3 regions of the Bacillus sp. PK3-067 genome follow, and region 1 is predicted to be linked to each of the others. Evidence: predicted binding sites of a transcription regulator. Region 1 holds the regulator's gene; each other region holds the start of a gene.
What was found. Region 1 encodes Rex, which represses fermentation and respiration genes when NADH is low (regulators of the CRP and FNR family bind a similar motif). Its sites were predicted from a motif close to TTGTGAAATATTTCACAA; they were not measured.

Region 1 (4,543 bases):
AAAAAGCAAGAAGATATCCCCGAAAAACATTTTGAAACATCTCCCCATTATAGAAGATGCTAATCTTGTCAATCTTTGTCGTTAAAACGATATTTCGTGTCGAATTGTTAATATATATAGGGTTACAATAGATATATTTAAAAAATCGTTAGTATATTCTAAGTTACGATAGATATATTCAAAAAATTGTTTAAGTACTAAAAAAGATGTCACATAGTCAAAAATCCTGACTTATGAGACATCTTCCTTATTTAAATATGCTTATACATGCAGCTCTTCCCATTCTGCCATACAAGTTTCAAGTTGTTCTTGTAGCGTTTGCTTTTTAGTTGTAATTTCACTAGCTTTTTCATAATCTGCATATATTTCTGGTAAGCAAAGTTGATCTTCTAACGTAGCAATTTCTTCTTCTAATTCCACTATACTTTGTTCTAGCTCTTCAATTTTTCTAGTGCGTTGACGCTCTAGTTTTTTACGCTCTTTTTCTTCTAAATAATTTAATTTCTCTTGTGCAACCACCTTTTGAACAGGAACGTCACTTTCTTGCTGTTCAAGTTCTGCACGTTCAATCATTTCATTTTTCTTTTCAACGTAGTAATCGTAATCCCCTAAATATTCCTGTGCACCTTCTGTTGATAACTCAACCACAGTCGTTGTTACACGGTTAATAAAGTAGCGGTCATGTGAGACGAATAGAAGAGTCCCTGGGTAATCAATTAAAGCATTCTCCAAAATCTCTTTACTATTTAAATCAAGGTGGTTCGTAGGCTCATCTAGAATTAACAAATTTGACTTTTGCATCATAAGTTTTGCAAGAGCTAATCGAGCTTTTTGTCCACCACTAAGGGAAGATACTGGTTTCAGTACATCATCTCCTGTGAATAAAAAATTCCCAAGTATAGTACGGATTTCTTTTTCCGGTTGCAGTGGATATTCATCCCATAGTTCATTTAAAACCCGTTTAGAAGATGTTAAGTTTGCTTGTTCTTGATCATAATAACCAACAGATACATTTGATCCGAAAGAAACATCACCATTTAATAGTGGTAACTTATTCACAATGGATTTTAACAATGTGGATTTCCCAATTCCGTTTGGACCAACTAAAGCAACACTATCTCCGCGAGTTAAGCGCATAGTTACATGTTCAATTATAGGGTTTCCATCATAGCCGATGGTTGCATCATTTACTTGTAAAACATCATTTCCACTTTGTTTTTCAATATCGAAGTGGAATGATGCTGACTTAGAATCCCCTAATGGTCTCGTTAATAATTCCATTCTGTCTAGTTGTTTACGGCGACTTTGAGCACGTTTCGTTGTAGAAGCGCGAGCTATATTCTTTTGAACGAAGTCCTCAAGTTTTGCGATTTCATCTTGTTGTTTTTCGTAACGTTTCATTTCTTGCTCATATAATGCTGATTTTAAGTCTAAATATTTACTGTAGTTACCAACAAATCGTCTGCTTTCTTTATTCGAAATTTCATATACTTGTGTAACGAGTTTGTCTAAGAAATAACGGTCATGTGAGACGATTAATATTGCGCCAGGATAACCTTGCAAATATTGCTCAAGCCATGTTAATGTTTCGATGTCTAAATGGTTTGTAGGCTCGTCCAAAATAAGTAAGTCTGGTTTTGTTAATAATAATTTCCCGAGAGCTAATCTTGTTTTTTGCCCGCCGCTTAAAGTAGAGATCGTCGTCTGGTGCGTTTCAACTGGGAAGCCAAGGCCGCTTAAAATGGAGCGAATATCCGCTTCATATTGATATCCACCTTGATCTTTATAATTGAGTTGTAGTTGGTCATAATCAGCTAACAATCTTTCATATGTAGCTTCGTTTGAAAAGTTTTCTTCTTTTCCCATTTCTTGCTCAAGCCTTCGAAGTTTTGTCTCCATTTGCTGTAAGTGGGTAAAGACGGTTAGCATTTCATCCCAAATTGTTAAAGACGTTTCTAGTCCAGTATTTTGAGCTAAATATCCGATTGAGACATCTTTCGGTTTTATAATTTCGCCACCATCATGAGATAATTCACCAGCGATAATTTTTAATAATGTAGATTTTCCTGCTCCATTCCTTCCAACTAATGCGATACGATCTTTTGTTTGTACTTCCAATTTTATGTTTGCAAGAATCGTTTCTGCACCGTATAATTTCGAAAGCGCGTTTACTTGTAATAAAATCAATGTTTTCACCTCAAATAATTTCTTAACTTTGCCATGTTTATATTTCTCAATCATACTAAAAATAGTGTATAGTTTAAAATAAAGAGAGAATACTTCTTCTCTTTATTATACAAGGAATTTAATGAGTGCTAAACTTCTGTATTTGATTAAAGTATATGAATAAAGATAGGAAGAGAGGAGAGGTCATATGGATCAGCAAAAGATTCCACAAGCCACTGCTAAAAGATTGCCTCTATACTATCGATTTATCCAAAACTTATCTCTTTCTGGTAAGCAGCGTGTTTCATCGGCCGAATTGAGTGAGGCAGTAAAAGTAGATTCCGCAACAATACGAAGAGATTTTTCGTATTTTGGAGCGTTAGGGAAAAAGGGATATGGATATAACGTAAATTATTTATTATCATTTTTCCGCGAAACACTTGATCAAGATGATATAACACGTGTAGCACTTATTGGAGTAGGTAATTTAGGGACCGCTTTCTTACATTATAATTTCACGAAAAACAATAATACAAAAATTGAAATGGCATTTGATGTTAGTGAAGAGAAAGTTGGAACAGAAATCGGGGGCATTCCTGTATATCATTTAGATGAATTAGAAGAGAGATTATCAAATGATATACAAGTGGCAATATTAACAGTACCGGCTACAGTAGCACAAGCTGTAGCAGATAGATTAGCTGAAACAAGCGTGCACGGTATTTTGAATTTCACACCAGCGCGATTAAACGTATCAGAGAATATTAGAATTCATCATATTGACTTAGCTGTAGAGTTACAAACATTAGTTTACTTTTTGAAAAACTATCCACAATAAAACGCAGAGGAAGCGACCTCTGCGTTTTATTATTGTTTCTTCTTTGTGAATTTAACTAATATAAGGCGAAGTGCCAAATTAAAATCAATTGTTGCCATAACTGCAAATAGTATTGTCCACATATTCCAGATTGTATCTGTCACGTTCGTAATGGCGAAGCGTGTAAAGATACATCCAAGAAGGAAGTATAGTGCAGCCATGAACAATGGTGAGTTTCTCATACAAAAAATCCTCCGATAAAGCCTTGCATTTTTTCAGCTTCTTTAATCATTTCTTGAATTTGTTCATTGCTCATAAAAATTTGCCCAATAGCGACTAATGTATTCATCGCAACATGAGCTGCAATCGGAACGATAATACGTTTCGTCTTCACATATAAGAAGGCGAATACGAGCCCCATAGCAGTGTATACCAATAAGTGAGTAAAATCAAAATGAATTGTTGCGAATACAAGCGAACTAATGATAGCTGCGATAAAGAAGTTAAACTTCTTATAAAGCGTGCCGAATAGAATTTTTCTAAATACGATTTCTTCTAAGATAGGTCCAATTATAGATACAACAATAAGGAACCAAGGTATCGTTCTTGCGATGTCCATCAGTCTGTCTGTATTCTCAGATCCACGTGGAACCCCAAATACATACATTTCAATCATACCTGCAATGGATTGTGAGATGATTGCTAAGAAGAACCCGATAAAAATCCATCCAATAGTAGCTGGAACAGAAGAGCGCATTGGATCTAAATGCCTGTCACGAATATCTGTTCTAAGTAACCAAAGCACGATACATAATGCAATAAAGAAGCTAATGATTGCCCAGTGTCCCGTTATGATTTGTCCTTTTTCTTCAATGGTAAATCCTCTATTATCATAGAGTCCTGTTTTTAGGAGAAGTGGTAATCCAACAACGCCAGATAACTGCATTAAAATGTATGTAATGATAATCCACCAGTATTGTTTCTTCAAATGGTTTAACCATCCTTTCTAACTATAGTGTATGAGATAAGTTAGGATAACATGTAAATATGCTACCTACGATATAAACCTCTTGAATTATGTTTTTTTCGTAAATCCTTATTTGAAATTATAATAGAAGACAGGAGAAAGTTGTATGTGTAGCGAAAACAACTTAGGGTGTCCTTTCATATTGTAACATACGAGCAGTGGAAACAACGATTCATATAGTAAAGGCAGTATTGTATATAGAAAGTTTATATAGTGATTTGCGAAAAAATTATGATTTTTTTACTTGCAAAAGAAATTGAGATTATTTATTATTATAAGTGTGTTAGCACTCGGATGACTTGAGTGCTAATAAAAGAAATTTACATAACAAAATGAGGAGGTTATTGTTCATGCTAAAGCCATTAGGTGATCGCGTTGTAATTGAGCTTGTTCAAGCAGAAGAAAAAACAGCAAGTGGTATCGTATTACCAGATACTGCAAAAGAAAAACCACAAGAGGGTAAAGTTGTTGCAGTAGGTACTGGTCGAGTGCTTGAGAATGGTGAGCGTGTTGCTTTAGAGGTAGCAGCAGGT
Region 2 (4,543 bases), 1.0 Mb from region 1:
TTACACAAGCAGTTCAGGATATGAACTCACGCGTAGAAAATGGGGAGACAGCGGCATCTTGTATTAACTTTATTACAGGGCCAAGTAACTCGGCTGACATTGAGATGAATCTTGTTGTCGGAGTACATGGACCATTAAAAGCAGTATATTTCATCGTATAAAAGAGGGGAAAGCAGGCCGGAAAATGGCCTGCTTTTTTAGTAGAATAAAGGATAATATGAAGTAGAAGTTCTCTCCTTTTTTTGCTATGTTTTTTGGGAAAGGAGAGGAAGGGATGTTCACTTATTTATATGCACTGTTAGCAGGGATGGTGTTTGGTTCTTTTTTTATGTTAGTTGCGGTGAGGGTTCCATTAGGTGCGTCTATTATTACCCCGCGTTCACATTGTTATTATTGCAAATATGTGCTAAGGCCAAAAGAACTAATCCCCATCATTTCATTTTATATACAAAGAGGCTGTTGTACGAATTGTAAGAGGAAAATTCCAATTATATATGTAGCATTTGAATGTATAACAGGAAGTATATTTCTTCTTACCGTGTATATGATTGGAATAGAACGAGAACTTATTATCATTTTATCCCTTTTTTCGCTACTTCTTATTATTTCAGTTACAGATTACTTATATATGTTAATTCCTGATTGTATTTTAATTTCGTTTGCGGTTTTACTCATTCTCGAAAGTGTTTTTGTACAATTAGTTACTTGGACAGATAGTATAGTTGGTAGTGGTGTTATATTCCTTTTGTTATATTGCATGCAAAAGATATATCCAGAAGGGCTTGGCGGAGGAGATATAAAACTACTTTCGTTACTTGGTTTTATAGTAGGAGTGAAGGGAGTTTTTATCGTTTTATTTTTAGCATCTTGTTTTAGTCTTTGTTTTTTCGGGATTGGTATCGGATTAAAACGTATAGAAGTACGAAAGCCAATTCCATTTGGTCCTTTTATTAGTCTTGGGGCAATGTGCTATGTATTAGCTGTTTATTCAAATTAGAGAGGGAATCGAAAATGAACGTATATATGGATGATCAAAGAAGTTGCCCGTTCGGGTATGTGTCCGCAACTACAGTAGAATGTGCCTTGCAAATGGTTCGGGATTATGATGTGAATATTCTTTCCCTTGATTATAATATGGGCTGGGGAGCAAAAAATGGACTAGATTTTGTAGAAGCTTTTTGTACAGAGGGATTATATGTAAATGAAATTCACCTTCATACGAATGATGTCATCGGTATGCACAAGATGAAACAGAGAATGGATAAGGGAAAGGAAGAAGGAGAAATTAATCCTCACCTTGTTGTTAAATACGTGGGAAGCTAAAAACTCCAAAGTAAAACTTTGGAGTTTTTAGTGTTTCATATGTGCTTGTAAAGGAATAATCTCTTCTTGTTGAGCTACTGCGATTTCAGTTTCTTCCTGTTGAACTTCAGGTGTTTTCTTTGTTAAGTAGTGGTATACCATACCGACAAATACTGATCCGCCAATAATGTTACCGATTGTAACAGGAATTAAGTTATGAATAGCACCTGAAAAAGAAATTGTCTCAGGATGCGGTGAAACTAAAGATAAAGCAAAGAGTGATAAGTTTGCAATACTATGTTCGTAACCAGATAAGAAGAATGTGAAAACAAGTAGCATCATGACTATTATTTTTGCTGTGTCACCTTTAACCTGAGAAGGTAAGAAACAAGCAAGACATACGAGCCAGTTACATAAAATGGCTTTAAAGAATAACTGCATTGTAGGTGTGTTCATCTTTCCTTCAACGACTTTATTCATTAAGTGACCGTGATCAATTGCTTCAAAAATTCCAGTTGCGTAAAATAGTAAGGCAAAGAATAACGCGCCGGCTAAGTTACCTGCATAACAAGCAACCCAGTTACGTAGTGTATCAGAAATCGTTGTTTCTTTTCTTAAAGTTGCTACAGTAAAGTACATTGTGTTCCCAGTAAACAATTCAGCACCGCCATATATAATAAGTACGAGAGCAATCCCGAAAAACATAGAAGCAGCTAAATAAGTTGCTGGTGAATCTGCAATGTGAAAAAAGTTACCTAATTTAAAACATAGTACAATAATAAAACCGATATAAATACCCGCAAGTGCAGCACGAATGAAATATTGCATTGGGTTTGTATCTAGTATTTTCTTTTTGCTTTTAGCCAGTTTGACAACATAATCTAGTCCTTGTTCTAGCATGAGTAATACGCTCCTTTAGTAAATCTTCTATAAATACTCCTTATATGAATAAAGTACATGGAATTGTTCTCACTTTCAATAAGTTTGTGCAATGTTTCACAAAAAGGACATACATACATTAAGAAAACGTTTACAAAAGGTAGTATAATGTAATTTTTTCTGGACATTGAGAGGAAGAAAGAAAAAAGAAAAAGCGCTGTAATTACAGCGCTTTTTCGTCTAAATTCTTTTCTACTTTTACTTCTACTTCTTTTGAGAAGAACCAACCACCAACTGCGATTCCGACTAATACAATCCAGAATGTAAGCTTCCACGGAGTGGATTCTGGGAATGAATGTGGAATTACATTTAATGCAGGGTGTGCTAATGTATAAACTGCTAGCTTCACACCAACCCAACCTACAATTAAGAATGCTGCGGTTTCAAGTCCTGGTTTACGTTTTAAGATTTGTACGAAAGCAGTTGCTGCAAATCGCATAATGATTAATCCGATAAGTCCACCTACAAAGATAACAGCGAATTGCCCAGTATCAAGACTACCAATTGTACCTAATCCTGTTTTTGGTAAAGTCATTGCTAGTGCAACAGCAGCTAAAATTGAATCAACTGCGAAGGCGATATCAGCAACCTCAACTTTAAATACAGTCCACCAAAAGTTCTCTTGTTTTTTCTTTGCTTCTTTTTCTTCTGTTTCTTCATCTGTATTCTTTTTAACATATGTTTTAAATAAGTGATTACCAGCGATAAACATAAGGTAGATGGCACCGATTGCTTGCACTTGCCATACATCGACTAAGAACGAAATCATAAATAACGATCCAAATCGGAAAACAAATGCCCCCGCTAATCCATAAAATAGTGCTTTCTTTCGTTTTTCTTCTGGTAAATGTTTTACCATAATTGCAAGAACAAGAGCGTTATCAGCCGCTAAAATCCCTTCAAGTGCAATTAGGATGAGTAATACCCAACCATACTCCAATAATAATGATACATCCATGTACATTCTCCTCTCATTTCTATAAGTTCTAAATAAGTGAAGAATTTCCCCACTATTTAGTTTCCCCATACTCCTGCCTATTAACTTTGGAAAAATCTGGAAGTGAATGCAAAAAAGACCTCTGCCGTTAATAGGCAAAGGTCTTGCTAGACATATGTAATAAAAAATGCCAACAAAGCCGGAAGAACTAAGTTCTACGTAATGACGACTTTGTTTCCAAGAAATATTCTTGGACGCTACTCCCCTTTGGAGATATGTTATTGTATTCTCATTATATGGATAATTTATACGGTTGTCAACCTGTTAAAATATCTTCATTCGGATATTTTATTTTCAGGTTCTTTTTACGAGCAAATGAAAAAGCCAATGTTAAAGGACCCATTTTCCCGAAAAACATCATAAAGATAATAATAGCTTTTCCGATTATAGTTAAGTGGGGTGTTAAATTCATACTGAGGCCAACAGTCCCAAATGCTGAAAATACTTCGAAAGCACTCATCAATAGAGGAACTCGCTCAGTAATACTCAAAATTAAAATAGCAAAAAAGATAAATGAAATGGAAATAATAGTAATGGTTAATGATTTGACAATGAGAGTATCTTTAATGGATTTTTTAAATACGACAATATCCTCTTGTTCTTGTAAAAATTTAAATACGCCAAAAAATATGATTAAAAATGTTGTTAACTTAATCCCACCACCAGTTGAAGCGCTACCAGCACCAATAAACATAAGGAGCATCATTAATAGGAGAGAAGGTTTTGACAATGTAGAAATATCAACAGTATTAAACCCGGCAGTTCGCGTTGAAATTGCTTGAAAATAAGAGGCCAATCCTTCTTCAAATGGGGTAAAACCTCTCATAGAAAGGGAGTTATGGAACTCGAATATAAAAATAAAAAGGGTAGCAATAATGTTGACGATTAGAGTAGAAGAGAGCATAAGTTTTGAATGTAGTGTAAGGTTTTTAAAGTTTTTCTTTCTTTTTATGTCTACGATTACTGTAAAACCAATTCCACCTAAGATGATGAGAGAGGAAATGACGAGATTGACAAGAATGCTATGAGAATGGGACATTAAATTATCGCTCCACACAGAAAAGCCAGCATTGTTAAAGGCTGAGATTGAATGGAAAAAACTATAATAGATCCCTTTCATAACCCCATATTTTGGTACCCATTCAAAAGAAAGAATTATAGTAGCGATACATTCGACTGTAAAAGAGAATAAAAATAATGCTTTGGCAAGACGGATGATGCCGCCGATATTCGTTTGATTTAATGCTTGTTGCAGTAAAATTCGATTTTGAAGACCGATTTTTCTTCCGAGCATAATCGCAATTA
Region 3 (4,543 bases), 240 kb from region 1:
CTATTTTGATTTCCCTTTACAATTATGTAAATTTCTCCATTTATTCCGTACAAAATTATGGATATTCTACTTTCAGTATACTCTTTTATCAATATATACTCTAGATTTTATTGTAAAGAAAGCAAAAAGCCTAATCCAATATTTGGATTAGACCGCTTGTAAAATATATTTAGCATGTTCTACATTTTTCTCAGTAGGTGGTTCTACATTTGCGAGTGGATACTTGTGTCCAAGCGCCTCCCATTTATATACACCAAGCTTATGATATGGTAACACTTCAACTTTTTGAACATTAGACAGACTTTGAATAAAGCTAGATAGTTTTTGTAGATCCTCTTCATTATCCGTAACACCAGGAACTAATACGTGTCGTACCCAAATCGGTTTATTCTTATCCGATAAATAACGAGCAAATTGTAAAATATGTTCATTTGATTTCCCTGTTAATTTACGATGCTTTTTGGAATCGATATGTTTCAGATCCAATAAAACTAAATCTGTATAATCCATTAAAATATCTAGCTTATTTTGGAATTCTGGTTCCTCAGAATAACAACCACCAGAAGAGTCGATTGTTGTATGGATACCAGCCGCTTTACACTTTTTAAACAACTCAATTAAAAAGTCTAGCTGTAATAATGGCTCTCCACCGCTAACTGTTATACCGCCTCCGGAAGCTTCAATAAATGGAAGGTAACATGTCACATCCTGCATCACTTCTTCAACTGTTATTTCTTTACCTTTACCGATTTCCCACGTATCAGCATTATGACAATATTGACAACGTAATAAACACCCTTGTGTAAATATGACATAACGAATCCCCGGGCCATCAACAGTACCACAAGACTCTACAGAATGTATTCTTCCTTTTACCATGTTACTTCCTCCTTTATTGAAACAGCCTCCCTTCGCTATATATTAAGAGCGAAGGGAAACCTTTTTCATTTACATGCTTTCATGCATTGTACGGTTAATTACATCAATTTGTTGTTCACGAGTTAATTTAATAAAGTTTACAGCATAACCAGATACACGAATTGTTAATTGTGGATACTTCTCAGGATGTTCCATTGCATCCATTAATGTTTCACGGTTAAATACGTTAATATTTAAGTGGTGCCCTTCTTTTACTGCATAGCCATCAAGCATTGATACTAAGTTACGTACTTGTACATCATCTTCTTTACCAAGTGCTTTCGGAATAATAGAGAATGTATTAGAAATACCATCTTGTGCATCTTCATATGGTAATTTAGCCACAGATAATAATGAAGCTAATGCACCTTTTGTATCGCGTCCATGCATTGGGTTCGCACCTGGTGCAAATGGTTCTCCAGTACGGCGGCCATCTGGAGTATTACCAGTTTTCTTACCGTAAACAACGTTAGATGTGATTGTTAAGATTGACATTGTATGAACAGAGTTTCTGTATGTTTTATGTTTACGAAGTTTATTCATAAATGTTTTTACAAGATTTACAGCAATCTCATCTACACGATCATCATTGTTACCGTATTTAGGGAAATCTCCTTCAATCTCGAAGTCAACTGCAATACCATTTTCATCACGAATTGGTTTTACTTTTGCGTACTTAATTGCACTTAATGAATCTGCTACTACAGATAGACCAGCGATACCTGTTGCCATTGTACGAAGAACGTTTGTATCATGAAGTGCCATTTCAATACGTTCATAGCTATATTTATCATGCATGTAATGGATAACATTTAATGTGTTTAAATATAGACCCGCTAACCATTCCATTGTCATATCAAACTTATGCATAACTTCTTCATAATTTAATACTTCAGAAGTAATTGGTGCGTACTCAGGACCAACTTGTGCTTTTGACTTTTCATCTTTACCACCGTTAATCGCATATAATAATGCTTTCGCTAAGTTTGCACGAGCTCCGAAGAACTGCATTTGTTTACCGATTCTCATTGCAGATACGCAACATGCAATACCGTAATCATCGCCGTATTCAGGACGCATAATGTCATCATTTTCATATTGAATTGCTGATGTTTTAATAGACATTTTCGCACAGTAGTTTTTAAAGTTCTCTGGTAATTGTTTAGACCAAAGAACAGTTAAGTTTGGTTCTGGAGCTGGTCCTAAATTATCTAATGTATGCAAGAAACGGAATGAGTTCTTTGTTACTAATGGACGACCATCTAATGCCATACCACCGATAGATTCAGTTACCCAAGTTGGGTCACCAGAGAATAATTCATTATAATCAGGTGTTCTTGCGAATTTCACAAGACGTAATTTCATAATGAAGTGATCTACAATTTCTTGTACTTCTTCTTCTGTTAAAGTACCATTTGCTAAATCTCTTTCAATGTAAATATCTAAGAATGTAGAAGTACGTCCAAGACTCATTGCAGCTCCGTTTTGCTCTTTAATCGCTGCAAGGTATGCGAAGTATAACCATTGGAATGCTTCTTGTGCATTTGTTGCTGGCTTAGAAATATCGAAGCCATGAGAAGCAGCCATTTCTTTTAACTCTTGAAGTGCACGCATTTGCTCAGATAACTCTTCGCGTAAACGCATTGTATCTTCGCTCATTACACCACCAGTTAAATTCAAATCAGCTTTTTTCGCTTCAATTAAATGATCAATACCATATAACGCTACTCGGCGATAGTCACCGATAATACGTCCACGTCCGTATGCATCTGGAAGACCAGTAATAACACCTGATTTACGTGCATTTCTCATTTCTGGTGTGTATGCATCAAATACACCTTGGTTATGAGTTTTTCTCCACTCTCTAAAAATACGACTAAGTTCTTTATCCATTTCGTATCCATAAGATTCACAAGCTTGTTCTGCCATACGAATACCACCATATGGTTGTAAAGAACGTTTAAATGGTTTATCAGTTTGGAAACCGACTACTTTTTCAATATCTTTATTTAAGTATCCTGGGTCATGTGATGTAATAGAAGAAACAATTTTTGTATCCATATCAAGAACGCCACCGTTTTCACGTTCTTTCGTTGTTAAATCCATTACTTGATCCCAAAGTTGTTTCGTTGCTTCAGTTGCTTCTGCTAAGAAAGATTCGTCCCCTTCGAAAACGTTTACATTATTTAAAATGAAATCGCGAACATCAATCTCTGCTTTCCATTTTTCACCTTTAAAGTTTTCCCATGCGTTTTTAACATTTTCTAATACTTGAGTCATCCTAATCTCCTCCATTTTTGATTAGTACAGGACTAAGATTTTTTATATAACAGCTTACACACTTAGAATACTACTTTTTTACGAAAGTGAACGAAATAGTTGTGACATGTTTGTGAAATGTTGAGCAAACCACTATATATATAGTGTTAACTTCATTTAAAAGTCTTTAAAATTAACCCTTTCCTTAATTGTATTTTTTTGGTATCCTTATATACGAGTCCTATTTTGTAATATAAGAACAATACCCATTGTAGAGCTGTAATACTCTTATCTCCTAATCTGTTATAGTTTTTATAACAGAACAAAAAAGTGTACACATGTTGTACACTTTTTTTGTTACTTCTATAAAACATCTCTTTTTCTATTGCCATCATAGAATCCGCCACGATTGTCTGTTAATGCAATTATTTGATCTAGTCCTTCTATATGATCACCTATAATTCGAAGTACAGCTGGTGGATGACCTATTTTAGCAAAATGTTCACTGGGACGAATACGGTTCATCTTATCGACCTCAACACGACTTACACATGCAACTTCAAATCCTGAAAGAATAGCTTTCACTTGGGCTACACACGGCGCCAGTAAAGATCTATACCCAATTTCTTTCAAACACTTACGGCTAAACGCATTCGGTACAGCGATAAGAGAGCCTACGCCTAGATCTTTTCTATCACAAGCTAAATTTAATGCATATTTAAATGCAGTTACAAGATGAAGCGGTACTCTTAAATCTAAATAATGATTTAGATCATTTAATGCAACATCTGTTCCATCTGCAATAGCTTTCGCAAAAGGATATAGCTCACTCGCTGGAATAACAAAATCGCCATCTATAAATAACACAATTTCTCCTTTTGCAAAATACGTTCCAAGTGAGCGCCCCACATCATTTCCGAGTGCTTCTTTATATACAATTGTCGTTGCCCCTTTGTCTTTTGCAATTTTTTTCGTTTTATCTGACGAACCATTTACGACAACGATAATTTCGAAGGGTTCAATTTTGCGAAGCTCTTCTATAACGTTTCCAATTGTTTTCTCTTCATCTTGTACGGGAATAACAACCGATAGTTGCTTTCCTTTATAGAAATCAGATGTAACACCCCACCCTTGATAAAACTCTTCAAAACTTAAAGTATGATAGACACTATCCCTTTTCCTATTTCCATCATAATATCCTCCGCGCTCATCACTGCTTAATATCCGTTCTGCTACTGCTTCTATATGATCACCTATCATTCTTTTTTCAGATTGGGAAAGATTTGTCCCATATGCAGCATGCTGGAATGGACGAAATTTATTCGGCGTAATAACGTCAATAGCACAATGACGACTAATTCTCCAT

Region 2: a site for Rex is predicted at 2,287-2,304, ahead of M1D73_RS06545 (formate/nitrite transporter family protein). Genes of this name have one in related genera too.
Region 3: a site for Rex is predicted at 3,309-3,326, ahead of pflB (formate C-acetyltransferase). Genes of this name have one in related genera too.

The regions. Positions count from the first base shown of each region.
Region 1 covers NZ_CP096490.1:253,175-257,717, forward strand. The annotation lists gene M1D73_RS01495 (ABC-F family ATP-binding cassette domain-containing protein) at 262-2,187, opposite strand; gene M1D73_RS01500 (redox-sensing transcriptional repressor Rex) at 2,375-3,004, shown strand; gene M1D73_RS01505 (YdiK family protein) at 3,034-3,225, opposite strand; gene M1D73_RS01510 (CPBP family intramembrane glutamic endopeptidase) at 3,222-3,971, opposite strand; gene groES (co-chaperone GroES) at 4,361-4,543, shown strand, end outside.
Region 2 covers NZ_CP096490.1:1,260,689-1,265,231, forward strand. The annotation lists gene M1D73_RS06530 (LutC/YkgG family protein) at 1-161, shown strand, start outside; gene M1D73_RS06535 (prepilin peptidase) at 275-997, shown strand; gene M1D73_RS06540 (cyclic-phosphate processing receiver domain-containing protein) at 1,012-1,323, shown strand; gene M1D73_RS06545 (formate/nitrite transporter family protein) at 1,351-2,202, opposite strand; gene M1D73_RS06550 (TerC family protein) at 2,405-3,199, opposite strand; gene M1D73_RS06555 (TrkH family potassium uptake protein) at 3,495-4,543, opposite strand, start outside.
Region 3 covers NZ_CP096490.1:489,646-494,188, reverse strand. The annotation lists gene pflA (pyruvate formate-lyase-activating protein) at 148-879, opposite strand; gene pflB (formate C-acetyltransferase) at 949-3,198, opposite strand; gene M1D73_RS02555 (hypothetical protein) at 3,351-3,572, opposite strand; gene M1D73_RS02550 (glycosyltransferase family 2 protein) at 3,541-4,543, opposite strand, start outside.